DNA from 2 places in the Sphingomonas sp. NIBR02145 genome. Region 2 is predicted to be linked to the other one. Evidence: riboswitches for the same ligand, from Rfam matches in the RefSeq annotation. Region 2 holds a riboswitch; the other holds the start of a gene.
What was found. A riboswitch is a leader RNA that binds a small molecule or an ion and turns the genes downstream of it on or off. The one in region 2 is predicted to bind cobalamin.
Positions count from the first base shown of each region.

Region 1: linked by a shared signal. The riboswitch ahead of metE (5-methyltetrahydropteroyltriglutamate--homocysteine S-methyltransferase) and the one ahead of O3305_RS18240 (TonB-dependent receptor plug domain-containing protein) in region 2 are both predicted to bind cobalamin.

Region 1 covers NZ_CP114791.1:419,155-434,807, reverse strand. The annotation lists gene O3305_RS02110 (PAS domain-containing sensor histidine kinase) at 1-1,543, opposite strand, end outside; gene O3305_RS02105 (TonB-dependent receptor plug domain-containing protein) at 1,658-4,648, opposite strand; gene ahcY (adenosylhomocysteinase) at 4,878-6,281, opposite strand; gene O3305_RS02095 (WG repeat-containing protein) at 6,448-6,969, shown strand; cobalamin riboswitch at 7,148-7,348, shown strand; gene metE (5-methyltetrahydropteroyltriglutamate--homocysteine S-methyltransferase) at 7,466-9,766, shown strand; gene O3305_RS02085 (hypothetical protein) at 9,907-10,428, shown strand; gene O3305_RS02080 (YqgE/AlgH family protein) at 10,433-10,993, opposite strand; gene O3305_RS02075 (peroxiredoxin) at 11,091-11,573, shown strand; gene O3305_RS02070 (hypothetical protein) at 11,678-11,932, shown strand; gene O3305_RS02065 (AMP nucleosidase) at 12,034-13,479, shown strand; gene O3305_RS02060 (hypothetical protein) at 13,575-13,709, shown strand; gene O3305_RS02055 (SIMPL domain-containing protein) at 13,764-14,567, opposite strand; gene O3305_RS02050 (M2 family metallopeptidase) at 14,636-15,653, opposite strand, start outside.
Region 2 covers NZ_CP114791.1:4,009,605-4,025,257, reverse strand. The annotation lists gene O3305_RS18270 (TonB-dependent receptor plug domain-containing protein) at 1-704, shown strand, start outside; gene cobO (cob(I)yrinic acid a,c-diamide adenosyltransferase) at 725-1,333, shown strand; gene O3305_RS18260 (ABC transporter substrate-binding protein) at 1,333-2,190, shown strand; gene O3305_RS18255 (FecCD family ABC transporter permease) at 2,187-3,179, shown strand; gene O3305_RS18250 (ABC transporter ATP-binding protein) at 3,173-3,946, shown strand; gene O3305_RS18245 (phytanoyl-CoA dioxygenase family protein) at 3,943-4,635, shown strand; cobalamin riboswitch at 4,634-4,817, shown strand; gene O3305_RS18240 (TonB-dependent receptor plug domain-containing protein) at 4,959-6,920, shown strand; gene O3305_RS18235 (hypothetical protein) at 6,935-7,471, shown strand; gene O3305_RS18230 (DUF1636 domain-containing protein) at 7,471-7,878, shown strand; gene cobT (nicotinate-nucleotide--dimethylbenzimidazole phosphoribosyltransferase) at 7,875-8,888, shown strand; gene O3305_RS18220 (histidine phosphatase family protein) at 8,885-9,454, shown strand; gene O3305_RS18215 (adenosylcobinamide-GDP ribazoletransferase) at 9,451-10,170, shown strand; gene O3305_RS18210 (aminotransferase class I/II-fold pyridoxal phosphate-dependent enzyme) at 10,167-11,132, shown strand; gene cbiB (adenosylcobinamide-phosphate synthase CbiB) at 11,125-12,063, shown strand; gene O3305_RS18200 (cobyric acid synthase) at 12,051-13,508, shown strand; gene cobU (bifunctional adenosylcobinamide kinase/adenosylcobinamide-phosphate guanylyltransferase) at 13,505-14,011, shown strand; gene O3305_RS18190 (hypothetical protein) at 14,080-15,048, shown strand; gene O3305_RS18185 (sodium:solute symporter) at 15,042-15,653, opposite strand, start outside.

The DNA of each region.
Region 1 (15,653 bases), 1.4 Mb from region 2:
AATGGCGGCCATCGGCAAAGGCGATGCTGGAGCCGCGTGACTGGCGCTCCTGCGCGGCGATGCGGATCAGGTCGCCGATGATGTCAGCGCGAGACGCCTTGACCAGCTTCGGCCCAAAGGCGCGGACCAGCTGCGGCACCTGCGGATGGCTGTCGAGGAAGCTGTCCTCAAAGCCCCAGACCTGGCGGAACTTGCGGTTCCACAGCTGGAGCCGCCCCTTGCCGAACACGGCGACCGCTTCGGCAAGGCTCTCCAGCGTGGCGGTGCGCACCTGCTGCATCTCGCCATGCTCGCGCTGCAGCTCGAACTGCTGGGTCTGGTCCTCGAACAGCAGCAGCAGCCCGCCTTCGGGCAGCGGCTGGGCGACGACGCGCATATGGGTGGCACCGAGGCTCCAGGTCTCCTCGACCGCGTCGGGCGACACGAACCAGTGCGCCCGCTCCGCCCGCCAGGCCGGATAGTCGCGCACTTCCGGCAGGCGATTGGCCTCGCGCATGCGATCGAGCACGCGATCGAATTCGGGGCGATCGGCCAGCCACTCGTTGCGGATCGCGAACATCCGGCGGAACGGCTGGTTGGAGAAGATCAGGCTGCGATCGGCACCGAACTGGGCGACGCCGGCCGAGATCCGATCGAGCATCGCACGCTGGGCAGCGGCGAAGCGCTTGAGACCGCCGCGCGCCTGCTCCAGCTCCTCGATATCGACCGCGAAGCCAGCGACGCCACCGGTGGGCAAGGGCATGTCGTGGAGGCGCAGCATCCGGCGCTTGCCGCCGATCGTGGCGGGCATCGCCGCGGTCTGCGGTTCACCGGTGTCGCGGGCGATCGCGGCATTGGCGAGTGGTCCTCCCAGGCCGACGCCCTCGATCAGCTCGAGCCCGCGCTCGACGACATCCTCGGAATCCTTGCCCTCCACGGCCTCGACATAGGCCGAGTTGACCATGAGCAGGCGAAGGTCGCCGCCGCGATACCACATCGGCATCGGTGCAGCCTCGATCAGCGCGGTGAGCGCGTCGAAGGCGGCGCGCAGCCGGGTAGCCTCGCGCTGGAGGCGGTTGATCTCGTCCTGGCTCTCGGTCGCGTCGAGGAACCAGAGCACGACGCCGCCAGGAGCGTTGACGGTCTGCGGCGCGCGCTCACCGATCACCAGCAGCGCACGTTCCGAGCCGAGCGCACGGACGGAAAGGCTGAACGGCTTGCCGGCCTTTTGCGCGGCCGCGACATGCGCGCCGAGGGCATCGGCATCCTCGGGCAGCAGTCCCGTCCCTGCTCCGGTCAGTTCGTCCAGCTCGCGCGGCAGATCCTGGAAGCCAAGCCAGTCCCCCAGCCGCCGCGACAGCTCGAGCCGGCCATCGGCACGCACCAGCATCGCCTGGGCCGGCGAACCGCTGACCAGCGCGGCGAGCCGGGCATTGGCCTCGGCGATCGAGGTCGCGTCGGCACGGGCACGCAGGCCGGCGAACAGCGCCCAGACGCCGCCGATCACCAGCAACGCCAGCGCCGCGCCCGCGAGCACCGCGGCCGATTGCGTGATGTGGATCAAAGCGCGCCGTTCCGGGGGATCATCTCCGTCCCTTAGGACAGTTTGTCGCCAAACGAAAAGGGCCCGGCATGCCGCCGGGCCCTTCCTTTTTTCGCTTCAGGGCGAAGTTGCCGATCAGAACAGGTTCGGCAGCTTCACCTTGGCGCCGACATAGCCGAAGCGGCCGACGGCGTTGACCGGATAGATGCGCGTGCCGAGCTCGGGCATCTGGCCGAACAGGTTGCGCACGCCGCCATAGATCTGGAAGCGCTGGTCGATATCGTAGCTCAGGTAGATATCGTGCTGCCAACGCTGCTTGAGGTACTTGTATTCCTCCGCGACGATGGTCGGATCGCCGGCCATCTGCTGGTTGGTGTAGCGCGAGGTCTTGTCGAACCACAGGATGCCGTAGTTCGCGGTGAACCCGCCCAGCTGCCAGGTGAGATCGGCGTTGACCGTGTACTTCGGGGCATAGGTCTCGCCGCGCGAGTTGGTCACATCGGCGCCCGGGGTGCCGATGAACTCGAGGCGATCGAGATAGTTGCCGACCACGCTCAGGCTGAAGGTGCCGGCATTGTCGGTCTTCAGGCGGTAGTTGAAGTTCACGTCGAGGCCCGCGGTGCGGAACTGCGCCACGTTCTGCGGCACGACGTTGAAGCTGACGATGTTGCCCGCCGCGGCGTTGCCGGTCGCGCCGTTCTGACGGGTGATGCCCGCGCAGAACGGGTTGCTGAGCGTCGGCTGGTCGACGCAGAGCTCGGCGAGCTGCTGCGAGGTGACCTGGTTGATCGCGTTCTTCAGCTTGATGTCATACCAGTCGGCACGCAGCGACAGGCCCGGGATGAAGCTCGGCTGGAGCACCACGCCGGCGGTCCAGGTCGTCGCCTCTTCCTGCTTCAGGTTCGGGTTGCCGCCGGCGAAGCCCGGCAGGTTGGTCGAGCGCGCGTCGGTATAGGTCGCCGGGTTGGCACCCAGCGAGCTCAGCAGCGCCTGGCAGTTCGCCGCGCGATACTGGGTACCGAACTGGATCTCGGCCGGGAGGCACGGATCGGTGATGAACTCGAAGGTCTGCGAATTGCCCGCATAGAGCTCGCCGATGTTCGGCGCGCGCACCGCCTTCGAATAGGTGCCGTTGAAGGTGATGTCGCGCACCGGCGCGAACTTGCCATCAAGCTTCCAGGTGGTGGTGTGGCCGATCGACGAATAGTCGGAGAAGCGCACCGCGCCGCCCACTTCGAGGCGGTGGACGATGGTGTCGGTGAGCAGCGGCACGTTGAGCTCGCCGAACACTTCCTTCACGTCATATTCGCCGCCGTCATTGCTGAGCGAGTTGGCGAAAGTCAGGCCCTGCGCCGCCAGCGGATCGGCGGTGAAGCTGCTCTTTTCCTTGCGATATTCCGCGCCGACCGAGAAGCCGACCTGGCCGCCGCCCGGCATGGTGAACAGACCACCAAGGTCGCCCGACAGATAGGCGGTGGCGACGTGCTGCTGGATGCGGGCGCGATCGAGCGTGTCGGCCTTGATCCAGTTATAGGCCGCCTGGCTGCCGGCGCCCTCGCCGAACAGGTTGAGCGGCACGCACTCGCCCGGACGGAAGGTGGTCGGCGAGAAGACGTCGCGGCTCGCATAGGGCTGGTCGGGCGTCCAGGCCGGGTTGACGTTCACCCGGCAGGTCGGGCCGTTCGCGCCCTGCACCACGTCGATCGCGGCATAGAAGCGGTCGTCGAGGATGTCGTTCAGGTAGCGGCTCGACACGTCGGTGCGGCCATAGGTGTACGACACTTCGTAGTTGAGGTGGCTGCTCAGGTCGCCCCGCACGCCGAACACGCCGCGATAGGTCTCGCGGGTGATGTCCTCACCGCGCTGGCCGAAATCGAAATTGTCGCGGTTCATCAGCACGCCGCCATTGCCGGTGGCGGCGATCAGCGGCCGCAGCGCGGCCGGGATATAGGGGTTATCCTCCGGGATCAGGAGGTAATAGTCGAAGGTCGGCTGGGCGAGCGAATAGCTGTGCGTGCGCGCGTACTTCGCCTCGGCGAAGACCGAGAATGCGGGGCTGACGTCGAAATGCGCGATCGCGTTGACGACATGGCGGCTCACTTCCGGCAGCAGGTCGTTGCCATAGTCGGAGACCAGCGTGCCGCTGCCGCCCTGCTGGAAGGCGGTGCGCACGAACTTGCCCGGATCATAGGGGGTCAGGCCGTTGGCGCCGACGAAATAGTCGGGCAGGCCGTCGAAATCGAGATCGATGCCGCCCTGACGCGCGGTGTCGAAATAGCGGATGTCGTTGAGCGGCACATAGGTGGGCGTGGTGCCGTTCGGGTTGCGATAGAAGCCGACCTGGTTGGTGCCGCTGTAGCGCTGGCGATCGTGCGAATCGAGGCGATCCTCCTCGCCATATTCATAGGCGATGGCGATGTTGCCGCGGCCGTCGGCGAAGTTCTTGCCGGCGGTGATCGAGAACATGCGCTGGCCGGCATCGCCATATTCGGAGATGCCCGCCTGGGCGCGGGCGCTGATGCCCTGGAAGTTCTTCTTCATGATGAAGTTGACGACGCCGCTGACGCCGTCGGCACCGTAGATGGCCGAGGCGCCGCCGGTGAGCACTTCGATGCGCTCGACCAGGTCGTTGGGGATGGTGTTGATATCGACCGACGCGGTGCCCGGCACGCCCGAGACGTGGCGGCGGCCATCGACCAGCACCAGCGTGCGCTGGGTGCCGAGATTGCGCAGGTCGAGCAGGTTGAGGCCGGTATAGCCGATGCCGGCGCGGTCACCCGAGTTGTTGCCCGAAGTCGCCGAGCCCTGCAGCGCCGGATAGCCGGTGAGGAAGTCGGTGAGGTTGGTGGTGCCCGATTCCTGGAGCGTCTGGGCGCCCAGGGTCACGACCGGGTTCGGCGTCTCGAAATCCTGGCGGCGGATACGCGAACCGGTGACGACGATGGCGCCTTCCTGCGGCGCGGCCTGATCGGCCTGTTCCGGAACCGCAGCCTGCGCCTCGGCGGGCGCCGGCGTCTGGTCCGCGGTCTGCGCGGCTGCCGGCGTGGCGATCTGGGCTAGAGCAAGAACGGCGACCGACGCGGTAAAGGACAGGCCGCGCCGGGTGAGCGCACAAGAGCTACGCATGATACATCCCCTTTAATAAACTGACCGTGCGACCTCGGAGCCGATTGTTGCCGGCTTTTGTCCCTGACTTTGCCATGACGCGGAAATGCGGGTTTTGGTTGCCTTGCGACAACAGTTTGTTGCGGCGTGTTGCGAGATTACAACAGTACGGCAGTCGGCCCGCGCCAACGAAAAAGGCCGCGCCTCCCGGGGGGAAGCGCGGCCCTTTCATTCGCCTGACGGCGAAGGATCAGTAGCGATAGTGATCCGGCTTGAACGGACCCTCGACGGTGACGCCGATATAGTCCGCCTGCTTCTGGGTCAGCTTGGTCAGCTTCACGCCGAGCTTGTCGAGATGCAGCGCCGCGACCTTCTCGTCGAGGTGCTTCGGCAGGACGTACACGTCGTTCTTGTACTCGTCCGACTTGGTCCACAGCTCGATCTGGGCGAGGACCTGGTTGGTGAAGGACGACGACATCACGAACGACGGGTGGCCGGTCGCGTTGCCGAGGTTCACCAGACGGCCCTTCGACAGCACGATGATCTTCTTGCCATCCGGGAACTCGACTTCGTCGACCTGCGGCTTGATCTCGGTCCACTTGAAGTTCGCCAGGCCGGCGATCTCGATCTCGCTGTCGAAGTGGCCGATGTTCGAGACGATCGCCATGTTCTTCATCGCGCGCATGTGGTCGACGGTGAGCACGGCTTCGTTGCCGGTGGCGGTGACGAAGATGTCGGCGCGGGTGGCGGCCTCTTCCATCGTCACGACTTCATAGCCCTCCATCGCCGCCTGCAGCGCGCAGATCGGGTCGATCTCGGTGACCAGAACGCGGGCACCGCCGTTGCGGAGCGACGCGGCCGAACCCTTGCCGACGTCACCGAAGCCGGCGACGCAGGCGACCTTGCCGGCGAGCATCACGTCGGTGGCGCGACGGATCGCGTCGACCAGCGATTCCTTGCAGCCATAGAGGTTGTCGAACTTCGACTTGGTGACGCTGTCGTTGACGTTGATCGCCGGGAACGGGAGCTTGCCCTTCTTCGACAGCTCGTACAGGCGGTGCACGCCGGTGGTGGTCTCTTCCGACACGCCCTTGATCGTGGCGACGGTCTTGGTCAGGTAGCCCGGACGCTCGGCAAGGAAGCGCTTCAGCGTGGCGACGAAGATCTCTTCCTCTTCGTTCGACGGGGTGAACAGTTCCTCACCCGCCTCGACGCGCGCGCCCCACAGCGCGAACATGGTGGCGTCGCCACCGTCGTCGAGGATCATGTTGCAGGTCTGGTCCTGGCCCCAGTCGAAGATGCGGATGACGTAATCCCAATATTCTTCGAGCGTCTCGCCCTTGACGGCGAAGACGGGGATGCCGGCCTCGGCGATGGCGGCCGCGGCATGGTCCTGGGTCGAGTAGATGTTGCAGGTCGCCCAGCGCAGCTCGGCGCCGAGTTCCTTGAGGGTCTCGATCAGCACGGCGGTCTGAATCGTCATATGCAGCGAGCCGGTGATGCGCGCGCCCTTGAGCGGCTTCGAAGCACCGAACTCGGCGCGGAGCGCCATCAGGCCCGGCATTTCGGTCTCGGCGATCTCGATTTCCTTGCGGCCAAAGGCGGCAAGCGAGAGGTCCTTGATGACATAGTCCTTGTCGAGCACGGTAGCCACGAGCTGTCTCCAGATGTGAATCGGTTACGCGCCGGGAATCACCGGCGGCGGATGCGGGCGCCCTACAGGCTTCGCCCTGGCCGCGCAATCCCGATATAAAGATATCTTTATATGTCACGGCGAGCCGGTCTTTGTGCGAGGCACAGCGCCATGATAGCCTCGCCTCATGCACTGGCTGTTCCTTCCGCTCGTGACGCTCGCGGCACCCTCCGAACCGGCTCAGCAGCGCTACCCCCTCCCCTGCTTCTACGCCCCGCGCGGCGGCGAGCTCGACACCTTCCCGGACTGCGCGGCGCAGGACGCCGACGGCACGATCCGGCTGGCGCCGGCGCATCGGATGAAGCTCGACCATGACCGGGACGGACTGGCTACCGTCCATGTCGGCAAGAGCTTCCATTATGTCGCCCGCGACGGTCGCAGCGCGCCGGTGATGGCGATGGACAATGGCGCCGATCCCTTCGTCGACGGGCGTGCACGTTCCGAATGGAACGGCAAGATCGGCTATATCGACCGCGCGCTGCACCTGGTGATCGCGCGGCGATACGACGGGGCGATGCCGTTCGAGAAGGGTGTCGCCGAAGTTTGCATCGGATGCACGCTGACCGGGGACGGCGAGCATCACTGGTACACCGGCGGGCGGTGGCTGCGGGTGGACCGGCTTGGGCGGGAACTGGCTGGGAAGCGGTGATTTCCGCTTCCAATCCTCCGTCACCCTGAACTTGTTTCAGGGTCCAACGCGCCTCGAGCGGTATCGCTGGGGTAGAGTTGGATGCTGAAACAAGTTCAGCATGACGGAATAGAGGCTCTCCCGAAACCATCATATAAAGAATTCTTTATATCACCCTTGACGAACCATCCCGACAGGCGGATGCTTAAGCGGTCGAGGTTCTTCCGCCGGGCCAAATCCGGGCGGAAGCTAAGACGGGAAGCCGGTGCGATTCCGGCGCTGCCCCCGCAACTGTAAGCGGCGAGCGGCGGTCCAGCATGTCACTGGGGGCAACCCTGGGAAGACGGATCGTCCGCGCTGACCCGTGAGCCAGGAGACCTGCCTTTGACGCGATAACGTCCACCGGCGGGGTGCCCGGTCTGGCCGCCTGCTTGCCGCGGCCGGGCCTTCCGTCCGTTCGCGGCGCGTGTGCGTGTCCGTGCCGGTCTCCCCCGCCCTTCATCGGGGTATGAAGACCATGACCGTCACTGTTGCCACGCTCGGCTTTCCGCGGATCGGTCCGCGGCGCGAGCTGAAATTCGCTCTGGAGAAATTCTGGAGCGGCAAGTCCACCGAAGCCGAACTGCTAGATTCCGCCGCAGGGCTGCGCGCCGCCGCCTGGGCCCGCCAGGCCGCGATCGGAGTCGACTGGCTGCCGTCGAACGACTTCTCCTTCTACGATCATGTGCTCGACACCAGCCTGATGCTGGGCGCGATCCCGGAGCGCTACGGCGTCGCCGCCGGCACCGCCGACCTCGGCACCTATTTCGCGATGGCGCGCGGCACGACCGGGGAGACTGGCGGCTGCACGCATGGCCATGGCCACACTGCGCAGGAAATGACCAAATGGTTCGACACCAATTATCATTACATGGTGCCCGAGCTGGTCGCCGGGCAGAAGCTCGCCCTCTCCTCCGCCAAAATCGTCGACGAATATCGCGAGGCCAGGGCGCTCGGCTACGAGACGCGGCCGGTGCTGCTCGGGCCGGTCACCTGGCTGAGCCTGGCCAAGGGCCGCGACGTCGATCCTTTCGACTATCTCGACGAAGTGCTCGGCCTTTATTCGGCGGTGCTGACCCAGCTTCAGCATGCCGGTGCCGAATGGGTGCAGATCGACGAGCCGATCCTTGCCACCGACCTCAACGAGCGGCAGCGCGCCGCGATCACCCGCGCTTATGCCAAGCTGCCGCGTCTGGGCCTGAAGATCATGCTCGCCACCTATTTCGGCGCGCTGGAGGATAATCTGACGCTGGCGGTGAACCTGCCGGTGGCCGGGCTGCACCTGGATCTCGTCCGCGCGCCGGACCAGCTCGACAAGATACTGGTCGCCGCGCCCAAGGGGCTGCTGCTCTCGCTCGGCGTGATCGACGGGCGCAACATCTGGCGCGCCGACCTGGAAAGGCTGCTCGACCGGCTGGAGCCGATCGCGGCGACGCGCGACCTGGTGATCGCGCCGTCCTGCTCGCTGCTTCATGTGCCGGTGGACCTGGCGCTGGAGCCGAAGCTCGATGACGAAGTGAAGCAGTGGCTCGCCTTTGCCGTGCAGAAGATCGACGAGCTGGCGACGCTCAAGGATGCGCTCAATGGCGGGCGCGACTGGGTGGCCGCGAAGCTCACCGCATCGGGTGCGGCGGCTGCGGCGCGCAAGGTCTCGCCGCGCATCCACGATCCGAAGGTCGCGGCGCGGATGGCGGCGGTGAGCGCGGCGATGCGCGAGCGGACCTCGCCCTATGCCGCGCGCGCCGTGGTGCAGGCGGAAGTGCTCGACCTGCCGCCCTTCCCGACCACCACGATCGGCTCCTTCCCGCAGACCGCCGAAGTGCGCCACGCCCGCGCCGAGCACAACCGCGGCAATCTCGACAGCGCGGCGTATGAGCGGTTCCTGCGCGAGGAGACCGAGCGGACGATCCGCTGGCAGGAGGAAGCCGGGCTCGACATGCTGGTCCACGGCGAGTTCGAGCGGAACGACATGGTCCAGTATTTCGGCGAGCAGCTCGCCGGCTTCGCCTTCACGGTAAATGGCTGGGTCCAGTCCTATGGCTCGCGCTGCGTGCGGCCGCCGATCCTCTATGGCGATGTCTCGCGGCCCCAGCCGATGACGGTGGAATGGTGGCGCTATGCGCAGTCGCTGACGGACAAGCCGGTGAAGGGCATGCTCACCGGTCCGGTGACGATCCTCAACTGGAGCTTCGTGCGCGACGACCAGCCGCGTTCGGCATCGTGCCAGCAGATCGCGCTGGCGATCCGCGACGAAGTGCTCGACCTGGAAGCGGCTGGCTGCAAGGCGATCCAGATCGACGAAGCGGCGCTGCGCGAGGGCATGCCGCTGCGCCGGCGCGACTGGGATGCCTATCTCGACTGGGCGGTCGATGCCTTCCGCCTGACCGCGGCGGGCGTGGCTGACGCGACGCAGATCCACACCCACATGTGCTATTCGGAGTTCAACGACATCCTGCCGGCGATCGGCGCGATGGATACCGATGTGATCTCGATCGAGACCGCGCGCTCGCAGATGGAGCTGCTCGAGGGCTTCGCCGCCTATCGCTACCCGAGCGCGATCGGGCCGGGCGTGTACGACATCCACGCGCCGCGCGTGCCGACACAGGACGAGATGGTCGAACTGATGAAGCTCGCCCAGGCGCACCTCGCGCCCGAGCAATTGTGGGTGAACCCCGATTGCGGGCTCAAGACCCGCAAATGGGAGGAAGTGAAGCCGGCGATCGACGCGATGGTCGCCGCGGCACGGGCGCTGCGCGTCCGCGTGGCCGAGCCGGCCTGACAATTGGTACCGCCCGGCCGTGGTACGGTCGGGCGGTAACTTCGCCGGAAATGGTGGTACCCCAATTTTTTGGCGGTGACGAAAGCCGCGGGACCGGGCAAATCGTGGCTCGCGTCACAATCCACATTGCGAGTTCACCCATGCTCAGGTTCCTTGCGTCTGCGTTGCTCCTTTCGCTCGCCCCCAGCCTGCCTGCCCTTGCGCAGGACAGCGCCGGCATCATCCGCGATGTCGGCGACCCCGGCGGCGACGCGCGGGCCTGGGCAGCGATGATGCGCAACTATCCCGAGCAGGTGAAGGTCAACTGCTGGAAGCTCGGCTGCATGGTCATCATCAACGAGACCGCGAATTACGACGTGGTCGGCTTCTATGTCGATTCCGCCAGCCCGGGCCGCTCGCCGCGCTGGAGCGACAACCAGATGGGCAATGCGCTGGAGCCGCTGAAGGCGACGCTGCGCTTCAAGAATGGCGGGCCGAAGACCTGCGCGCTGCCGGTACGCTTCGTGCTGCGCCAGCGCGACACGCACGAGAAGATGGACGTCAACACCACCGGCAGCTTCTGCTCGACCCCGCACCAGGACACGGTGGTGCGGATCAAGGTGCTGGAAGGCAAGGTCTATGTCCGCGGCGACGACGAGACGCCGGCGGACCCGACGCACTAGGGCGTCAGGCGGTCCCCGCGCTGTTCGAGAGCAGGCGGGGATCGATGCCGGCGCCGGCAAAGGCGACTGCCCAGCGGTCCTCGGCGTCGATGTCATAGATCAGGTCGGGCGTGCCGGCGGTGTTGAACCAGCCATGGCGCGCCATCTCGCTGTCGAGCTGCCCCTCGCTCCAGCCGGCATAACCGAGCGCGACCAGATATTTGGCGGGGCCGGTGCCCTCGGCGATCGCCCGCAGCACGTCGATCGTGCCCGACAGCGCCCAGCGGCCGTCGACATCGATCGTGTCCTGTCCGCCCCAGTCGGGCGAATGGAGGACGAAGCCGCGACGCGGCTCGACCGGGCCGCCGAAATGCACCGGCGTGTCGGGCGCGTCGCCCGGCTCGATCTCGAACTGCTTGAGCAGGTCATGGAGGGTCAGCCCCTCGATCGTGTCGCCGATGCCGATGCCGAGCGCCCCCTCATCGTCGTGCGCGCACATCGCGATCACCGCGCGTTCGAAGCGCGGATCGCCGATGCCCGGCATGGCGAGGAGGAACTGGCCGGTAAGGAAAGGTGTCGAGTCCATGCCCGATCAACGTAGCCGCACCACTTCGGCTCCGCACGCTTGAAAATCACCCGCCACAAGCCGATGGAGCGGCACGACTCATTTCCAGGAGAGAAGAATGACCATCCAGGTTGGCGACCGCATTCCCAGCGTAACCTTCGTCAAGGTGACCGAGGCTGGCCCCGACCAGATTTCCTCGGACGACTATTTCGCCGGCCGCAAGGTGGCGATCTTCTCTGTACCGGGTGCCTTCACCCCCACCTGCTCGGCCAAGCACCTGCCGGGCTTTGTCGAAAAGGCCGAAGAGATCAAGGCGAAGGGCGTGGACGAGATCGCCTGCACCGCGGTCAACGACGCCTTCGTGATGGGCGCCTGGGGCAAGGCCAGCGGCGTCGAGGGCAAGGTGACGATGCTCGCCGACGGCAATGGCGATTTCCCCAAGGCGCTGGGCCTGACCATGGACGGCTCGAAGTTCGGCATGGGCACGCGCGGACAGCGTTTCTCGATGCTGGTCAATGACGGCGTGGTCGAGCAGCTCAACGTCGAGGCGCCGGGCCAGTTCGAAGTGAGCTCGGCCGAGTATCTTCTCGGCAAGCTGTGAGCCGAGTATCTTCTCGGCAAGCTGTGAGCTGAACACGGCAGCGTAACGGAACCTTGGAAGGCTCGCCGGAGTTGATCTGGCGAGCTTTTCAGAAAGGGACCGACATGGCCGATACCGAAACCGCCAACGCACTTCCCGAGACTGTCGCCGAAGCCAGGGACGAGGCGAAGAGCTTCCTCGCCCAGGCGCAGGAAGCGATCGGCGACGCAGTCGATGCGACCGTCAATGCGGTGAAGGAGCATCCGATCGCCGCGGCCGGCATCGCCGCCGGAGTCGCTGCCGCAGTGGGCGGTGCCGCCTATGCCGCCACCCAGCTGGGCGGCGACAAGGAACCCGCGGCCAAGCCGGCCAAGAAATAAGCCGGAAAAAATTCCTCCCCTATGGGGAGGGCCAGCCTGGGCCGGGGCTTGCCTCGGCCCATGGTCTTGCCAGAGTCATTTTTGGCGCTTAGCCCTGCAAGATGACTCAAGCATCCGACATCGTCGCCGATCTCGAGCGCCTCTACAACGCCTCGGTCGATCGCCTCAAAGCCGCCCTGAACCGCTATATCAGCGAAGGCACGCCGCCGAGCCCGGAAGACCGGACCGACGGCAGCTTCGCCTATCCCGAGCTGCGCGTCACCTATCGCGGCGGCACCGACCGCAACCGCCCCACCCCGCGCCGCTCGTTCGGCCGGCTGGTCGAGGAAGGCGAGTATCGCATCTCGGTCACCCGCCCGGCGATGTTCAGCCGCTACCTGATCGAGCAGCTGACCTTCCTGATCGAGGACTATGACGTCGAGGTCCATGCCGTCACCGGGCGGCAGGAAATCCCCTTCCCCTATGTGCTCGATCCCGGCCACATCGCGGCGATGGACCAGATCTCGGTCACCGAGCTGGGCCGTCACTTCCCGGCGACCGAGCTGGCGCATATCGGCGACGAGATCGCCGACGGGCTGTGGATGTCCTCGGACTCGACTCGGCCGCTCGCGCTGTTCGACGGGCTGCGCACCGATTTCTCGCTCGCCCGCCTGCGCCACTATACCGGCACCCCGGTCGAGCATTTCCAGCAATACATCCTGTTCACCAACTATCACCGCTATGTCGACGAGTTCGTCCGCTGGGCGGTCGACCAGCTCGGTGAGGGCTCGCGCTTCACCGGGGTCTCGGGCGCGGGCGGCCTCCTGGTCGAGGCCGGGGACGATACCGACCGGCTGCTCAACGACACCTCGGCGTGGCGTCGCCACCAGATGCCCGCCTATCACCTGATGGCGAAGGACGGCTCGGGCATCACGCTGGTCAACATCGGCGTCGGCCCGTCCAACGCCAAGACGATCACCGATCATCTCGCGGTGCTGCGCCCCGAGGCCTGGCTGATGATCGGGCATTGCGGCGGCCTGCGCCCGAGCCAGCGGATCGGCGACTATGTCCTCGCCCACGCCTATCTGCGCGACGACCACATCATGGACGACGTGCTGCCGCCGGAGATCCCGATCCCGGCCATCGCCGAAGTCCAGCTCGCCCTCGCCCGCGCCGCCGGTACCATCTCCGGCCAGTCGGGCGACGAGCTCAAGCAGCGGCTGCGCACCGGCACGATCGTCACCACCGACGACCGCAACTGGGAGCTGCGCTACTCGCAATCGGCGCTGCGCTTCTCGCTCAGCCGCGCGGTCGGCATCGACATGGAGAGCGCCACGCTCGCCGCCCAGGGCTATCGCTTCCGCGTGCCCTATGGCACGCTGCTCTGCGTCTCGGACAAGCCGCTCCACGGCGAGCTCAAGCTGCCGGGACAGGCGAACCTGTTCTACGAGCGCGCGATCGCCGAGCACCTCAAGATCGGCATCGAGACCTGCGAGGAGCTGCGCCGCGAAGGCGCCAAGCTCCACTCCCGCAAGCTGCGCGCGTTCAACGAGCCGCCGTTCCGGTAAGGCTGTCCGCCGTCATCCTTCCTTCGGGTAGGATGACGGGACCGGGCGGACAGCTTATCTCGGCGGTGCGTTCAGCCCTGTTGAGGAGAGTCACCATGATCGACCCCGAGGAACAGCCCGAAGCCGAGGCGCCGCACGCGCACCAGTCCGACGGCACCGACAGCTCAGCCGAATGGGACGCGCAGATCGCCGACGAGGGCATGATCCCCGACAGCGACCCGCCGGCCTGAGCCGCCGCCGCGTCACCGGCAAGGGCCGGGGCGCCACCGCGCCGCGATCCGCAGCTAGGGCGTGAGCGCGAACTCCGCCATGACGCTCGCCTCAACCCGCACGAAGCCGGGCTTGGCGGGTTCCGCCCGCAGGCGATAGGGCGGCGCGCTGGCTTCGAGCATGCGCGCGAGCGCCGGCGGCGTCAGCTGCCCCGCCTCATCGATGAGGACGAGGCGAACCGCCTTCAGGCCGAGCGACGCGGCATAGGCATCCGCGTCTGCCCGTGCGGCGGTGACCGCCCGCGTCTTGGCCTGGCGGCGCGCGGCCGCTTCATCGGCAAGCTTGTATTGCTCTGTACCCAGGCTGATCGTCGAAGCGGCGAGCAACCGGCGCAGCTCCGCAAGCTGGTCGGCATTGGCGAGCGTGACGGTATAGCCGCCCGTGGCATTGGGCCGCCGCACGGGTGGCGGCGGCATGGTGATGCGCGGCGTGGTCACGATCGGCGGCGCCAGGCGCGCGCCGGATGAGGATGCCGGCGGCGGCGGTGGCGGCGGGGCCTTTACGGTCGGCACGGTGAGAATGCTCGTCGTCGGCAGGAGAGCCGTCGGCCTCGGCTCCCGGACGAGCGCGCTCGCCGGCAGACCGAGCTTCGCGACCGCACGGGCAAGCGCGTCGTAATTGGCCGCCAGGGCAGCATCCGCCTCGGCCTGGCTCTCGCCGTCCTTCCAGAAGGTGCCGGTGACCACGATCGAGCTGGCCGGCGCTTCATATTGCCCGGTGCCGACGATCCGCACCCGCACTTCCTGCGATGCCGCGGGCTGCACCGCCGCGACGAAAGGCAGCGCCATCAGCGCTGCGAAAACCAGGCGAATCGACATGAACCCCTCCCTGCGATGCGCATAGCCTAGCGCATCGCAGGGGTAGTGGAATGGCCGTATTTCCAGGCTTACCAGCCCTGCGGCTGGCCCTTGTTCTGCTCGTCGAGCCACTTCTTCAGCGGGGCGAAATATTCCGCCATCGCCTTGCCCGACATCTCGCGCGAGCCGGTGAATTCCTGCAGCGCGTCCGGCCAGGGCTTGGACGCGCCCATCGCCAGCATCTTGTCGAGCTTCGCGCCCACTTCCTTGTTGCCGTAGAAGGAACAGCGATGGAGCGGACCCTTCCAGCCGGCCTGGTCGCACGCCGCCTTGTAGAACTGGAACTGGAGCACCCGCGCCAGGAAGTAGCGCGTATAGGGCGTGGTCGCCGGGATGTGGAACTTGGCGCCCGGATCGAAGCGGGTCTCGTCGCGCGCCACCGGCGGCACGATGCCCTGATATTGCAGGCGCAGCTTGTCCCAGCCGGCCTGGTAGCCGTTCGTCGGGATCTGGCCCGAGAACACGCCCCAGCGCCACTTGTCGACCAGCAGGCCGAACGGCAGGAACGCCACCTTGTCCATCGCCTGGCGGAGCAACAGGCCGATGTCCTTGTCCGCGCTCGGCACCTGCGACTTGTCGAGCAGGCCGATCTGGACGAGGTAGTCCGGCGTGATCGACAGTGCGATGAAGTCGCCGATCGCCTCGTGGAAGCCGTCATTCGCGCCGTCGAGGTACAGGGTCGACTGCTTGTTGTAGGCGCGCTGATAATAGTTGTGGCCGAGCTCGTGGTGGATGGTCACGAAGTCGTCGGCATTGACCTTGATGCACATCTTGATGCGCAGGTCGTCGACATTGTCGATGTCCCAGGCCGAGGCATGGCAGACGACTTCGCGGTCCGCCGGCTTCACGAACTGCGAGCGCTCCCAGAAGGTGCCCGGCAGCGGCGCGAAGCCGAGCGACGAGTAGAAGCCCTCGCCGGCCTTCACCATCTTGAGATGGTCATAGCCCTTGGCCTTGAGCAGCTCGCCGACGTCATAGCCGACGCTGCCGGCGCCGGCGGGCGCCACGATGTCATAGATATTGCCCCATTCCTGCGCCCACATGTTG
Region 2 (15,653 bases):
GCTATCGCCTGCCGACCGAGACGCGCGTCCACGCCGCTTACGGCACCGGCGTGAAGAACCCCGGCTATTACGAACTCTACGGCTATTCGAGCGGCACCTATATCGGCAATCCGGACCTGAAGCCGGAGAAGTCCGAGGGCTGGGAAGTCGGCGTCGACCAGAGCTTCTGGGACGGCAAGGCCGTGATCGGCGCGACCTGGTTCGATTCTAAGCTGACCGACGAGATCTACACCAGCTATCCGGCGCCCAACTACACCGCGACGCCGGCCAACCGCGCCACCGATTCCAAGCAGCACGGCGTGGAAGTCACCGCCAGCCTGCGCCCGATCCGGCAAGTGCAGATCGAGGCGGTCTATACGCATCTTGATGCTACCGAGGACGGTGTCACCGAAGTCCGCCGCCCCGGCGACATTGCCAGCTTCAACGCCACGCTCTTCAGCAAGGACGAGCGCTTCTCGACCACGCTGACCGTGCGCTACAATGGCCGAATCGACGACGTCGCCTATACCGACCCGAGCTATGTGCCGGTGCGCGTGTCGCTCAAGCCCTTCACGCTGGTCAATCTCAACGCGCAGTACAAGCTGACCGATCGCTTTTCGGTATTCGGCCGCGTCGAGAACCTGTTCGACGTGAACTATGAGGAAGTGTTCAGCTTCGCGACCCCGGGTGCTGCCGTCTATGGCGGCGTCCGCGTGGCGTTCTGAAGCATCAGGGGGAAGCGGCCGTGAAGCAGCGCACCGACGAAGAGCATAATGCCAAGATGAAGAAGCTTCAGGTCGCCCAGGCCAAGAAGCTTGCCACCAAGACGGTCGAGAAGGGCCTGATCATCGTCCATACCGGGCCGGGCAAGGGCAAGACCTCCGCCGCGCTCGGCATGGCGGTGCGCGCGATCGGCCACGGCATGAAGGTGGGCATGGTCCAGTTCGTGAAGGGCGCGATGGCCACCGGCGAGAAGGCGGTGTTCGACCGCTTCCCCGACCTGATCGAATTCAAGCCGATGGGCGAGGGCTTCACCTGGGACACGCAGGACCGCAGCCGCGACATCGCGGTGGCGCGCGAGGCGTGGGAAGAAGTGAAGCGGATGATCGCCGATCCCGAATACGCGATGGTGATCGCCGACGAGCTCAACATCGTGCTGCGCTACGATTATCTGCCGACCGAGGAAGTGCTCGAGGCGCTCGCCGCCAAGCCGGCAATGAAGCATGTCATCATCACCGGTCGCAACGCCCCCCAGGCGCTGATCGACGCCGCCGATCTCGTCACCGAGATGGCGCAGGTGAAGCACCCCTTCCGCGAACAGAACGTCAAGGCACAGGCGGGGATCGAGTTCTGATGGCTCCGGCCAAGCTCCTGGCCCTGCCGCTGCTCGCCCTGGGCGGCGCGGCGCTCTGGGCGAGCGCCCCCGCATCCGCGCCGCCCTCGACCAAGCCCGAGCGGATCGTCTCGCTCAACCTGTGTGCCGATCAGCTCGTTCTCGCGCTCGCCGATCGCAACCAGATCGCCGGGCTCACCCGCAACGCCACCGACACCGAGATGTCGGGCGAGGCCATGAAGGCGCGCGGTCTGCCGGTGCTCAAGAACTCGGCCGAGCAAATCCTTGCGATCGATCCCGACCTGGTCGTCGGCATGCCGGCGAAGCGCAGCGCGGCGATGCGCGCGCTCAAGGGCCACAAGTACAACATGCTCGATCTCGAGACCGCCAATACGGTCGATGAGATCTATGCCTCGATCCGCCAGACAGCAGTGGCGGTCGGCCATCCCGAGCGCGGTGAAGCACTGGTCGCGAGGATGCAGGCGGCGCTGGCCAGGATCGGCAAGCCCGGCGGCGGCAAGGTCGCGGCCTACTACCAGCGCCGCGGCTTCATGACCGGCACCGGCACGCTGATCGACGACCTGATGCAGCGCATGGGACTGGTGAACCTGGCGGCGAAGCTCGACAAGCCGCCGCTCTCGCAGCTCAGCCTCGAGGAGATGGTCGCGGCCGGCCCCGATTACCTCATCGTCGAGAGCGCCACCGACAAGATCGCCGACCAGGGCACCGAGATGCTCCACCATCCGGCGATCGCCAACATCCCCCGTATCTCCATCCCCCAGGCATGGACCGTGTGCGGCAGCCCCGCCTATGTCGAGGCGGCCCAGGGGATGGCGACCCAACTTATCCGCTATCAGGATCGGACCCACGCCCGATGACCCTATCCCGTCCCTTGTTGATCGGCGGCCTGCTCGCTCTCACGCTCGTCGCGGCGATCGGATCCTTGCTGTTCGGCCCGGTCCATCTGTCACTCGCCCGGATGTTCGCCGCCTTTACCGGGCATGGTGACCGCATCGCCTCCACCATCCTGCTCGAACTGCGCCTGCCGCGCATGCTGCTCGGCCTCGGCGTCGGCGCGATGCTCGGCCTGGCCGGCGCGGCGCTGCAAGGGTATCTGCGCAACCCGCTCGCCGAGCCTTCGGTGCTCGGCACGTCCAACGCCGCGTCGCTCGGCGCGGTGGCGGCGCTCTACTTCGGGCTGGCCGAGTTGCATCCGATCGTACTCCCCGTACTGGCGGTGCTTGGCGCGCTGCTGTCGCTGGTCGGCCTGTCCGCACTTGCCGGACGCTCGGAAAGCCCGCTCACCCTGATCCTCGCCGGCATCGCCATCGCCACCTTGGCCACGGCGGGCGTGAGCCTGGCGCTCAACCTTTCGCCCAATCCCTTCGCGGCGATGGAGATCATGACCTGGCTGCTCGGCAGCCTGGAGAACCGCTCGTTCGAACATGTCTGGATCGCCTATCCCTGCATCGCGATCGGTGCGCTGCTGCTGTTCTGGGACGGCCGCGCGCTCGATGCGCTGACGCTCGGCGAGGACGGCGCCCAGGCGCTCGGCGTCGATATCCAGCGCACCCGCATCCGCCTGCTGCTCGGCACCGCGATCGGCGTCGGCGGCGCGGTCGCGGTATCGGGCGCGATCGGATTTGTCGGCCTGATCGTCCCGCATCTCGTCCGCCCGCTCACCGACCGGAGCCCCTCGGCGATCCTGCTGCCCTCCGCGATCGGCGGCGCCGCCCTGCTCACCTTCGCCGATCTCGCGGTGCGGCTTATCGATACCAAGAACGAGCTCAAGCTCGGCGTCGTGACCGCGTTCCTCGGCGTACCGGTCTTCCTGATCCACCTGATGCGGGAGCGCCGCCTGTGGTGAACATCCGTCTCGAACAGGTCGGCGTGTCGCTCGGCAAGCGCCATGTCGTCCGCAGCGCCAGCGCAGGTTTCGCGCCCGGCACGCTCACCGGCATCGTCGGCCCCAATGGTGCGGGCAAGTCCACCCTCGCCCGCGCGATGCTGGCGCTGGTGCCGCATAGCGGGCGCATCCTCGTCGATGACGCCGACGTCGCGAGCATGCCGCGCGCGGAACTGGCCAGGCGTGTCGCCTATCTCCCCCAGGGCCAGACGCTGCACTGGCCGCTCACCGTCGAGCGGCTGGTCGAGCTTGGCCGCCTGCCGCATCTCGCGCCGATGTCGCGGATCGGCGAGGCCGATACCGCAGCGATCGAGCGGGCGATGGCGCGCGCCGATGTCGGGGGCTTGCGCGACCGCCCCGCCACCGAGCTTTCGGGCGGCGAGCGCGCCCGCGTCCTCCTCGCCCGCGCGCTCGCGGTGGAAGCCCCCGCACTGATCGCCGACGAGCCGCTCGCCAGCCTCGATCCCGGTCACCAGATCGACGTGATGGAGCTGCTCCAGTCCGAGGCCCGCGCCGGCGGTCTGGTGATCGCGGTGCTCCACGACCTCACCATGGCCGCACGCTACTGCGACCGGCTGGTGCTGATCGACGGCGGCACCGTCGTCGCCGACGGGACGCCCGCCGAAGTTCTCACTTCCGCCAATCTCAAGTCGGTCTACGGCATCGAGGCGAAGGTAGAGCTCAGCGGCGACTGGCCGACGATCACCACTTTGGGCCGCAGCCGATGACCGATCCCGCCTTCTACCGCGAACAGGGCTATGCCGCCCTGCCACTGTTCGATCGCGCGCTGGTCGAGGCCGCACAGGCCGATATCGCCGAGCATATCGACCGGCTGTCGCACGCCTTCTACCTGCCCTTCGACAAGAGCTGCCCCGACGTCCCGCCCGCCGAACGGCTCGACCGGATCTATGCGAGCGACCGCAGCCAGGCGAACCTGCTGCGCGTCGCGATCTGCACCGATGCGCATCGCGGCCCCAGGCTGCAGGAGATCGCCAACGATCCGCGCCTGCTCGCCGAGGCCCAGCGGCTCAGCGAGCGCGAACTGGCCGGCAAGGTCGTCCGTATCCGCGCCAGCATCGCCAGCTTCCCCGAGCACCGCCACGCCTGGCACTCGGACGTTGCCCGCGACGACGGCACCTCGTGCGGGCAGGTCTGGACCACCGCCTGGATCCCGCTCTGCGACGCCGGGCCCGGCAATGGCGGGCTGGAGATCATCCCCGGCCGCCAGCCCGCGCCGCTCGCCAGCGAGACCGACCAGGGCCTTCGGATCACCGACGAGGCGATCGCCGGCATGCCCCGGCTCCAGCCCGAATGTCCGGCGGGCACCGTCCTGTTCCTCGATCGCTTCACGCCGCACCGCACGCTGCCGGCCGACAAGGCACGCTTCGCGCTTGTCGTCTGGATGAAGGCCGCCTAAGGGCAGCGCCGCGACAGGTTCCCCGGAGGCGGGGATGAAAAGGGAACGGGAAAACCCCGGCTGCCCCTGCAACTGTAAGCGGTGAGTCATCGGCCATTTGCCATTGGGTGTTGCAGCCCGAGAAGGCGGCCGACCGGCATCGACCCGCGAGCCAGGAGACCTGCCCGTCGTGGTCGTCTTTCGTGCGGACAGGGTGTGCCGGACGGACGGGGGTGAACCCGAGCGACGACAAGGTTGGCCGCGCGCATGCGCGGACGCTGTCGTGCGCGCCCAATGGCCCCGGCAGCGTCCGCGCGTACCCGGCATGTCGATTGGGTCGAATAATGCTGAAGTCCGTTTTCCGTCTCTCCGTTTCTGTTCTCGCCCTCGCCGCGGCTCCCGCCGCCTTCGCGCAGCAGGCCGCCGCACCCGATGCCGCCGCCACCGAGAGCAACGACGACATCGTCGTCACCGCCACCCGCGCGCCGGTGAACATCGACCAGGTTCCCGCCTCGATCACCGTGCTCGACAAGGCCGCGATCGATCGCAGCCAGGATGTCGGCGCGACCGAACTCCTGCTCCGCACGCCCGGCATCAGCATCTCGCGCAACGGCGGCTATGGCACTTCGACCTCGCTGCGCATCCGCGGCGCCGAATCCGACCAGACCGTGGTGGTGATCGATGGCGTGAAGCTCAACGATCCGGCGGCCACCGGCGGCGGCTACAACTTCGCCAACATGCTGATCGGTGACAGCGCGCGCATCGAAGTGCTGCGTGGGCCCCAGTCGATCCTCTGGGGCAGCCAGGCGATCGGCGGCGTGGTCAACATCGTCACCGCCACGCCCGAAAAGCCGCTCGAGGGCAGCTTCGACATCGAGGCCGGCTCGCGCGAGACGGTCAGCGCCCGCGCTGCGATCGGCGGCAAGACCGGCCCGCTCGCCTGGCGCATCGGCGGCCAGCGCTTCACCACCGCGGGCATCTCGGCGATCGCCCCTGAATTCGGCGGCAAGGAAGCCGATGGCTACACCAACAGCAGCGCCAGCGGCCGCGCCGAGCTGACGCTCACCAGCAACCTGAGCGTCGAGGTCCGCGGCTATTATTCGAACGGCCGTACCGAGATCGATTCGACCAGCGGCGACAATAGCGACTATTCGACCAACGAGGAGTTTGTCGGCTATGCGGGCATCAACCTGTCGCTGCTCGACGGGCGTTTCCGCAACCGCTTCGCCTATGCCTATACCGACACCGATCGCGACAGCTACGGCCCGACCCGCGCCCGCCCGTTGAGCTTCGAGTCCGACGGCAAGAACAAGCGCTTCGAGTACCAGGGCAGCTTCGCCTTCACGAAGCAGATCTCCGCGGTGTTCGGCGTCGAGAACGAGAATTCGGACTTCCGCAGCCGCTCGCCCGCCGCGTCGCTGGCAACGCCGCTGCCGGCCTTTGCGCGCGGCGAGGCCGAGCTGACCAGCGCCTATGCCCAGCTCAGCGTCGAGCCGATCACCGGCCTGACCCTGAACGGCGGCATCCGCTATGACGATCACAGCCGCTTCGGCGGGCAGACCCTGTTCCAGGCCGGCGGCGTGTGGCGCCTGTCGACCGGTACAATCCTGCGGGCCAACTACGGTGAAGGCTTCAAGGCGCCCTCGCTGTACCAGCAGTTCAGCGAATACGGGAACACTGCGCTGGACCCGGAACAGGCCAAGGGCTGGGAAGCCGGCGTCGAGCAGCAGCTGTTCGGCCGCAAGCTTGTGTTCGGCGCGACCTGGTTCGAGCGCAAGACCACCAGCCAGATCATCTTCAACAGCTGCACCACGACCTCGACCGTGCCGCTCTGCTTCGTGCCGGGCAGCACCACCGTGCGCCGCTTCGGATACTATTCCAACGTTTCGCGTGCCGAGGCGCATGGCATCGAGGCTTCGGGCGCGCTCAACCTGGGCGGCTTCACCCTCGACGGCAACTACAGCTGGACCGTCGCCGAGGATCGCTCGGCCGGCACCGCGACCTTCGGCAAGTGGCTGCCGCGCCGCCCGCAGAACACCGCGAACGGCTCGATCAGCTACGCCTTCCCGTTCGGCCTGACCACCGGCGCGGCGGTGCGCTGGTCCGGCCACAGCTTCGACAATGCGGCGAACACCACCAGGCTCGACGACTATACGCTGGTCGACCTGCGCGCCGAGCTCAAGGCCGGTGACAATCTCAGCGTGTTCGCCCGCGCCGAGAACCTGTTCGACGAGAAGTACATGACCGCCTATCGCTACGGCACGCTGGGCCGCAGCATCTATGCCGGCATCCGCGGGCGCTTCTGATGGGAGAAGGCAATATGACGCAGGCACGCGCATCCACGCTGTGGATCATGCTGCTTACCCTGGCGAGCATGGCGACCAGCTTCGCCCTTGCCTGCACGGCTCCGGTTGCGGCGCTCGCCGCGCTGGCGGCAGTGCATATGCGCCGGCGCGACGGGATCGCGCTGGCGCTCGCCGCCTGGGGCGCCAACCAGGCGGTCGGCTTCCTGTTCCTCCACTATCCGCATGATCCCAAGACGCTCCTCTGGGGCGTCGGGCTCGGCACCGCGGCGGCCGGATCGGCGATCGTCGCCTATGCCGCGCTCGGCCGGCTCCGAATCCAATCGACCGTCGCGAAACTGGCCATCGCCTATGTCGCGGCGTTCGTTGCCGGCAAGCTGGTCACCTTGTGCTGGGCGGCGATGCTGGGCGGCGTGGCGATCACGCTTCACCCCGGCTATTCGCTCGACCAGTTCCTGCGCAACGGTGCGATCCTGATCGGGCTCTATGCCTTTTACCGGCTGCTGGTCGCGCTCGGGGTGCCGGCGCCGGGCGGCAAGCTGGCCACCGCCTGATGCTTACCCGCGTCGCGGACGGCCCGGCGGTCGTCGCCTGTAACACCTGTCGCCATTCCGCGGACTCCCGCGAGGATGGCGCAGGCGTGCGCGGCGGCGCCCGGCTGGTCGCGGCGCTCCGGGCCGTGCAGGCGAAGGATCCGCGCTATGCCGGTGTCGCGGTGCAGGAAATGCCGTGTCTGTTCGCCTGCACCGATCACTGCACCGTCCATCTGCGCGCGCCCGACAAGGTCGGCTATGTCCTGGGCCGGTTAACGCCCGACGAGGACAGCGCACGCGCCATTCTCGACTATGCCGTGCACTATGCAGCCAGCGAGCATGGCCGTGTCCCCTATTCCGCCTGGCCCGAGGGAATTAAGGGCCATTTCATCACGCGCACCCCGCCCCCAGGATTCGTCGCAGAATGATCTTCGCCTCGCCCGCCGATTTCCGTGTCGCGCTCGCCGATCTTTGTGTTCCGGACGAAGGCGCCATCGCTGCGGCGCGCGCCCGCCAGGCCGAGCTGACCAAGCCGGCAGGCTCGCTCGGCCGGCTCGAGGAGCTCGCGGTCTTTATCGCCGGCTGGCAGGGCAATCCGCGCCCCACTATCAAGCGCGCCCGTACCGCGATCTTCGCCGGCAACCACGGCGTGACCGTCCACGGCGTCAGCGCCTTCCCGGCCAGCGTGACCGTCCAGATGGTCGCCAATTTCGAGGCCGGCGGCGCGGCGATCAACGCCCTGTCCGGCGCGGCCGGCCTTGAGCTCGAAGTGACCGCGCTCGATCTCGACACCCCGACCGCCGATTTCACCATCGCCCCGGCAATGACCGAGGCGGAGTGCCTTGCCGCGCTCAACGCCGGTGCTGCCGTAGTGGGCAACGACCTTGACCTGCTCACCGTAGGCGAGATGGGCATCGGCAATTCCACCGCCGCCGCCGCGCTCTGCCTGCGCGCCTTTGGCGGCACCGCGGCCGAGTGGATCGGCCCGGGCACCGGCGTCGATGCCGAAGGTATCGCCCGCAAGACCGCGGTCGTGGAGCGTGCACGCGCCTTCCACGCCGATGGGCCGGCGGACGCCTTCGAGACGCTGCGCCGGGTCGGCGGGCGCGAGATCGCGGCGATCGCCGGTGCCGTGTTGCACGCCCGGCAGCTCGGCATCCCCGTGGTGCTCGACGGCTTCATCAGCAGCGCGGCCGTGGCCCCGCTCGCAGCAGACAATATCGAGATCACCGATCATTGCATCGCCGGCCATGTCTCGGCGGAGCCCGGCCATGTCCGGCTGCTCGCCAGGCTCGGCCTGGATCCGCTGCTCGAACTCGGCATGCGGCTCGGCGAAGGCAGCGGCGGCGCGCTCGCGGTGAACCTGATCCGCTCGGCACTGGCCGCGCACAACCAGATGGCGACATTTGCCGAGGCACAGGTCGCCGCCAAGCTGTGACGCCCTGGACACTGCATCTGCTGCGCCACGGTGCACCGGCTTTGCCCGGACGGCTGATGGGGCGCACCGATTGCGGATCGACACCCGAAGGGATCGCCGCCTGCGTCGCGCGTGCTGCCGGTCTGGATATTGAGCGCATCGTCAGTTCCGATCTCCAGCGCGCGCGCCACGCCGCCGCCGCGATCGCCGACGCCGGCAGGATCTGGCCTGCTGTCGACCCGCGCTGGCGCGAACTCGATTTCGGGGCCTGGGACGGTTTGGCGCCGGACGAGGTCGAGTCCGGCGCGATGCTGCGCTTCTGGGAAGACCCCGACGCCAATCCGCCGCCCGGCGGCGAGCGCTGGTCGGAGCTGGTCGCGCGCGTCTCCGCCGCGATTGCCGCACTCGAACCCTCGCCCACGCTGGTCGTTACCCATGGCGGCGCGATCCGCGCGGCGCTGCATCTGCTGTGCGGCTTCGGCCAGCACAAGCTCTGGGCCTTCGACCTGCCCTATGCGGCTTTGGTCTCGCTGCGCGTATGGCCAGGCGAGAAGCCGAGCGCCCAGATTTCCGGGCTCGTCACATGAAGGGCCTGATCGTCGCGATCCAGTTCCTGACTCGACTCCCGACTCCACGCCTGCCGGTGAGCGGCGCCGAGTTCGCCGCGTCGATGCGCTGGTTCCCGGCGGTCGGCCTGATCATCGGTGCCCTCGTCGCGGGCGGATGCTGGCTCGGCGCCGCGATCGATCCCTGGAGCGGTGCGCTCGCCGGGCTGGTGCTGTGGGTAGCGGTCACCGGCGCGCTGCATCTCGACGGACTCGGCGACATCGCCGATGCGGCGGGCGCCGCGCACAAGGACCGAGACCGCGTCCTTGCGGTGCTCTCCGATCCGCATATCGGCAGCTTCGGCGCGGTGGCGATCGGCGTGCAGCTCATCGCCAAGCTGATACTGCTTCACGCCCTGGTCGCGACGAGTGCCTGGCTGGCCATCGTGCTGATCCCCTTTGCTGCGCGCATCGCCCCGCTGTTCTGGACGCGCTGGCTGCCCGACCTCCATGCCGGCCTCGCCTCGCGCTTCCGCGACGCGGTGCGCCCGCTCGACCTGGCGATCTGGAGCGTGGCGCTGCTTGCCGCCTGCTGGTTCTCGCCGAGCCTGATCGCCGCGCCCCTGCTGTGGTTCGGCTGGGCGGCCTGGCTGTGGCGCAAGCTTGGCGGCATATCGGGCGACGGCCACGGCGCCGGGATCGAGCTGACCGAGACCGGTCTGCTGCTCGCCGCGCTGCTGCTGGTCCGCTTCGCATGAGCGCCAGCTGGACCTGGCACGGCGGCGGCGTGGAAGCCGCCCGCGCGCATTTCGACGGCGAGGACTGGATCGATCTTTCGACCGGCATCAACCCCCACCCCTGGCCCGGCACCAACGCCCTGGCCATCGACTGGCAGCGCCTGCCGGAGCGGCATGAACTGGCCGGGCTCGAAGCAGCCGCCGCCGACTATTTCGGGGTCGACCCGCGCCATGTCTGCGCGGTGCCCGGCACCGAAATCGGGCTGCGGCTCGCGGGTGGCCTTGTCGGCGGCAGCGCGCACTATGTCGCTCCGACCTATCGCACCCATGGCGAGATGATCGCCGGCGCAATCCGGACGACACTCGACGCGGCCGGTGCCGGCACGGTGATCCTCGCCAACCCCAACAATCCCGACGGCCGCGCCCTTTCGTCCGCGCAGCTTCGCGGCCTGCTCGACCGTCGCGATCCCGGCGCCTGGCTGCTGCTCGACGAAGCCTTTGCCGATGTCGATCCCGCGCTGAGCCTGGCGGGTGCGATCGACGATGCCCGGCCGCTGATGATCTTCCGCTCCTTCGGCAAGTTCTTCGGGCTGGCCGGCGTACGGCTCGGCTTCGTCCTCGGCCCCAGCCCGATGCTCGACGCGATCCGCGCGGCTCTTGGCGCCTGGCCGGTCTCCGCTGCCGCGATCGCGATCGGCACCGCGGCCTATCGCGATCGCTCCTGGACCGAGGCCATGCGCGCTCGGCTTAGGAATGACGCCGCCGCGCTCGACGCCGTGCTTGCCGCTGCCGGACACGCCGCGATCGGCGCCTGCCCGCTCTTCCGCCTGATCGAAGTGCCGAGCGGCATTGCGCTGTTCGAGCAGCTCGCCCGCCACGCCATCCTGACCCGCCCCTTCGCCGAGCAGCCCCGCTGGCTGCGCATCGGCCTGCCCTCGACGGGCGAAGCACTCGCCCGGCTCGAAACGGCGCTTCGTGGCTGAGCCGGTCGCCCTCGCCGCGCTCGCGCTCGACGCCACGCTGGGCTGGCCCGGCAAGCTCTACCGCCGGATCGGCCATCCCGTCGGCCTGTTCGCGGCGATCATCGGCACCTGCGAGAAGCTCTGGAACCGCCGCGAGCGCGGCTTCGCAGCGCGGCGCACACTCGGTGTCCTGACGGTCCTGCTGCTCGTCATCCTGATCGGTGGCACCGCCTGGCTCATCCAGAGCCTGCTGCTGCACCATCTCGGCACCTGGGGCTGGCTCGCCGTCGCACTGCTCGCCTGGCCGGCCCTCGCCCAACGCAGCCTGTTCGACCATGTCCGCCCGGTCGCCCGGGCACTGGCCCCCGGCAACCTGCCCGCAGCCCGCCGCGAAGTCGGCAAGATCGTCGGCCGCGATACCGCGCAGCTCGACGCGCCCGGCATCGCCCGTGCCGCGATCGAAAGCCTGGCCGAGAGTTTCTGCGACGGCGTCGTCGCTCCCGCCTTCTGGCTGCTGCTGCTCGGCCTGCCCGGGGTGTGGACCTACAAGGCGATCAACACCGCGGACTCGATGATCGGCCACCGCGAGGAGCGCTGGCGCGCATTCGGCTGGGCGGCGGCGCGCAGCGACGACCTGCTCAACCTGATCCCCGCCCGCCTTTCCGGCCTGCTGCTCTGCCTCGCCGCGCCGGGGGGCTGGCGGACATTGCTACGCGACTCACACAAGCATGCCTCGCCCAATGCCGGCTGGCCCGAGGCGGCGATGGCGGGCGCCCTGGGGCTGCGCCTGGCCGGCCCGATCGCCTATGACGGCGCGGTGCAGAACAAACCCTGGATCGGCGACGGCCGCAGCGACGCGAACGCAGGCGACATCGCCCGCGCGCTGCACCTCTATGTCCGCGCCTGCCTGCTGCTCTGGATCATCGCGGGAGTTGTCGCATGGGCGCGCTGATGCTGCAGGGCACCGGCTCCGATGTCGGCAAGTCGGTGCTGGTCGCCGGGCTCTGCCGCGCCTTCGCCAATCGCGGGCTCACCGTACGCCCGTTCAAGCCGCAGAACATGTCGAACAACGCCGCGGTGACCAGCGATGGCGGCGAGATCGGCCGCGCCCAGGCGCTGCAGGCCATCGCCTGCCGGGTCCCGCCGCATACCGACATGAACCCGGTGCTGCTCAAGCCCCAGGCCGATCGCACCTCGCAGTTGATCGTGCAAGGCAAGGTGCGCGGCACGCTCGGCTCGGGCAATTTCCGCCAGGCGCGCGGCAGCCTGATCGGCGAGGTGCTGGAGAGCTACCAGCGCCTGCGCGAGCAATGCGACCTGGTCGTGGTCGAAGGCGCCGGCTCCCCGGCGGAGATCAACCTGCGCGCCGGCGACATTGCGAATATGGGCTTTGCCCGCGCCGCCAATGTGCCGGTGGTGCTGGTGGGTGACATCGATCGCGGCGGCGTGATCGCGGCGATCGTCGGCACCCGCGCGGTGATCGAGCCCGAGGATGCGGAGATGATCCGCGGCTTCCTGATCAACAAGTTCCGCGGCGATCCCGCGCTGTTCGAGGATGGCTATCGCGCGATCGAGCAGCGCGCCGGCTGGCGCGGCTTCGGGGTGATCCCCTGGCTGCCCGCCACCGTCCGCCTGCCGAGCGAGGACGCCGTCATTCTCGATCGCACCGCCTCGCGCGGGGAAGGGCGCAAGCTGGTCGCGTGCCCGATCCTGCCGCGCATCGCCAATTTCGACGACCTCGATCCGTTGAAGCTCGAACCCGGCGTCGAACTGGTCATGATCCCGCCCGGCACGCCGATCCCGGGAGACGCCGCGCTGGTCGTGCTGCCCGGCTCCAAGGCGACGATCGCCGATCTCGCCTTCCTTCGTGCCCAGGGCTGGGACGTGGACATCCTGGCGCATCATCGCCGCGGCGGCGCGGTGCTCGGCCTGTGCGGCGGCTACCAGATGCTCGGCCGCACGGTTGCCGATCCGCTGGGAATCGAGGGGCCGTCGGGCGAAGTCGCCGGTCTCGGCCTGCTCGATGTCGAGACCAGCCTCGCCCCCGCCAAGATACTGCGCCACGCCAGCGGCACCGCGCTCGGCGCGCCGGTCACCGGCTATGAGATGCACATGGGCGAGACGACCGGCCCGGACACCGCCCGTCCCTTCGCCGATCTCGACGGTCTCGGCCCCGAAGGCGCGGTCAGCCGCGACGGTTCGGTGATGGGCAGCTATCTCCACGGCCTGCTCGCCACGCCCGAGATGCGCACGGCATTGCTCGCCCGGATCGGCGTGGCCGGCGCGGGGCGCGACTATCAGGCGGATGTCGATGCCGCGCTCGACGAGATCGCCGGCGAACTCGAGCGCCACGCCGATGTCGATGCGCTGCTCCAGCTTGCCCGGGAGGCCCGATGACAAAGCTGTTCGTTCTCGGCGGCGCCCGCTCGGGCAAGAGCCGCTACGCCCAGCAGCGCGCCGAGGCGCTCGCCGGCCGCCATGTCTTCATTGCCACCGCCGAGGCATGGGATGAGGAGATGGCCGATCGCATCGCCCGCCACCGCGCGGACCGTGACGCCCGCTGGCAGACGGTGGATGCTCCGCGCGACCTCGTCGCCGCGCTTGATGCGGCGAGCGGCACCAGCGCGGTGGTGCTGGTCGATTGCCTGACGCTCTGGGCCAGCAACCTGCTGCTCGCCGATACCGATATGGATGCCGCCACCGTAGCGCTGGCCGAAGCCATCGCCCGGTTCGACGGAGCGCTGATCCTCGTCGCCAATGAAGTCGGCCTCGGCATCGTCCCCGACAATGCCCTTGCCCGCCGCTTCCGCGACGCCGCCGGGCGGATCAACCAGGCCGTGGCGACGATCGCCGACGAAGTGATGCTGGTGGTCGCCGGCCTGCCGATGCGCGTCAAGTAACTCTTTCGGAGTGCTGGAGCGCTCCGGGGCGGCGTGATATTCCAGAGATGCTGCTTGGGGAGTTCAACATGGCGTCGCCGATCAAGATCCTGCTCCAGACCACGATCCCGCCGGTCGAGGATGACTGGAACATCCGCCGCTTCTCGATGCTCCACGCGCATCTTGCCGGCCTGACCGGCGAGGACGGCGCGCCGCTGTTCGAGGTGACCGCGCGCGATCGCACGCCCCCCGGCACGCCCGACCCGGTGCTCTCGACGCTCGACGATTCCGATTTCGACCAGCTCTGGCTGTTCGCGGTCGATACCGGCGACGGACTGGCCGAGGCGGATTGCGCCGCGATCAGCCGCTTCCGCGAAAAGGGCCGCGGCCTGATGGTGACGCGTGACCATATGGATCTGGGCTGTTCGGTCTGCTCGCTCGGCGGCGTCGGCGCGGCGCATTATTTCCACACCCACCATCTCGATCCGGACGAGGCCCGTCGGGTGATCGACGATCGCGAGACCAGCTATATCTCCTGGCCCAACTATCATTCGGGCGCGAACGGCGATTTCCAGGAGATCGCGATCCTCGGCGATGCCCATCCGGTGCTGCGCGACGATGACGCCCCCGGCGGCCTGATCCGCTACCTTCCCTCGCACCCGCATGAAGGCGCCGTCGGCGCGCCCGCGGACGATCCTTCGGCCCGCGTCGTCGCGATCAGCACCAGCAAGGTCAGCGGCAACGCATTCAACATCGCCGTCGCCTTCGAGCCTTCGGATCAGGGCGGCCCCGCCTGGGCGGAATCGACCTTCCATCATTTCGCCGATTACAATTGGGATCCCGCCAAGGGCTGCCCGACCTTCGTCAGCGAGGCGCCCGGCAATGCGCTGGCCGCATCGCAGGAAGCCCAGGCGTCGGTCCGCAACTATGTGCGCAACCTGGCGCTCTGGCTGGCGGGCCAGCTGCCGATCGACGAGCGCGCCCAGCAGCTCGACCGTGAGCTCGACGAAGCACTCGAGGAAAGCTTCCCCGCAAGCGACTCCCCCGCGATCTACTGATCCGCGGTTCTGCCCGGCGGCGCGACCGCGACCAGGAACGCAACCGCGCTGCCGATGCAGAGCTGGAACGGGAAGGCAAGATGCGCCAGCGCCCCGGGCAGGCCGATCGTGCCCGCGATCTTTGGCTGGAGCAGCAGCACCACGAAGAAGCCGGCGATCAGCGCGGCGATCACCGATTCGGTAGTCCCACGCGGCGTGAAGATCGCGGTCATGTAGACGCCGATCAGCCCGGCATAGGCGAACACCATCACCGACAGCGCGAATTCGAGCAGCCCGAGCTGGGCATAATGCTGCCAGTAGAAGGACAGCACCGCGACGATCAGCATCGCCACGCCGATCACGCCCATGCCGGCGCGCCCGGCCTGGACATAGTGATGCTCGGACACTTCGCTCCGCCCCGCGCGCCACGGCCGGTAGAAGTCCTCGATCAGCACCGACGACATCGCGTTGAGCGCCGAGTTGGTCGTCGCCACCGCCGCGGCGATGATCCCGGCGGTCACCAGCCCCCGCAGGCCGGGCGGCAGCTGGGTGAGGATGTAGTGCATGAAGATGCTGATCTTCTCGCCGCCAAAGGCAAGGCTTGCGCCCGCCGTCGCACCGCCCAT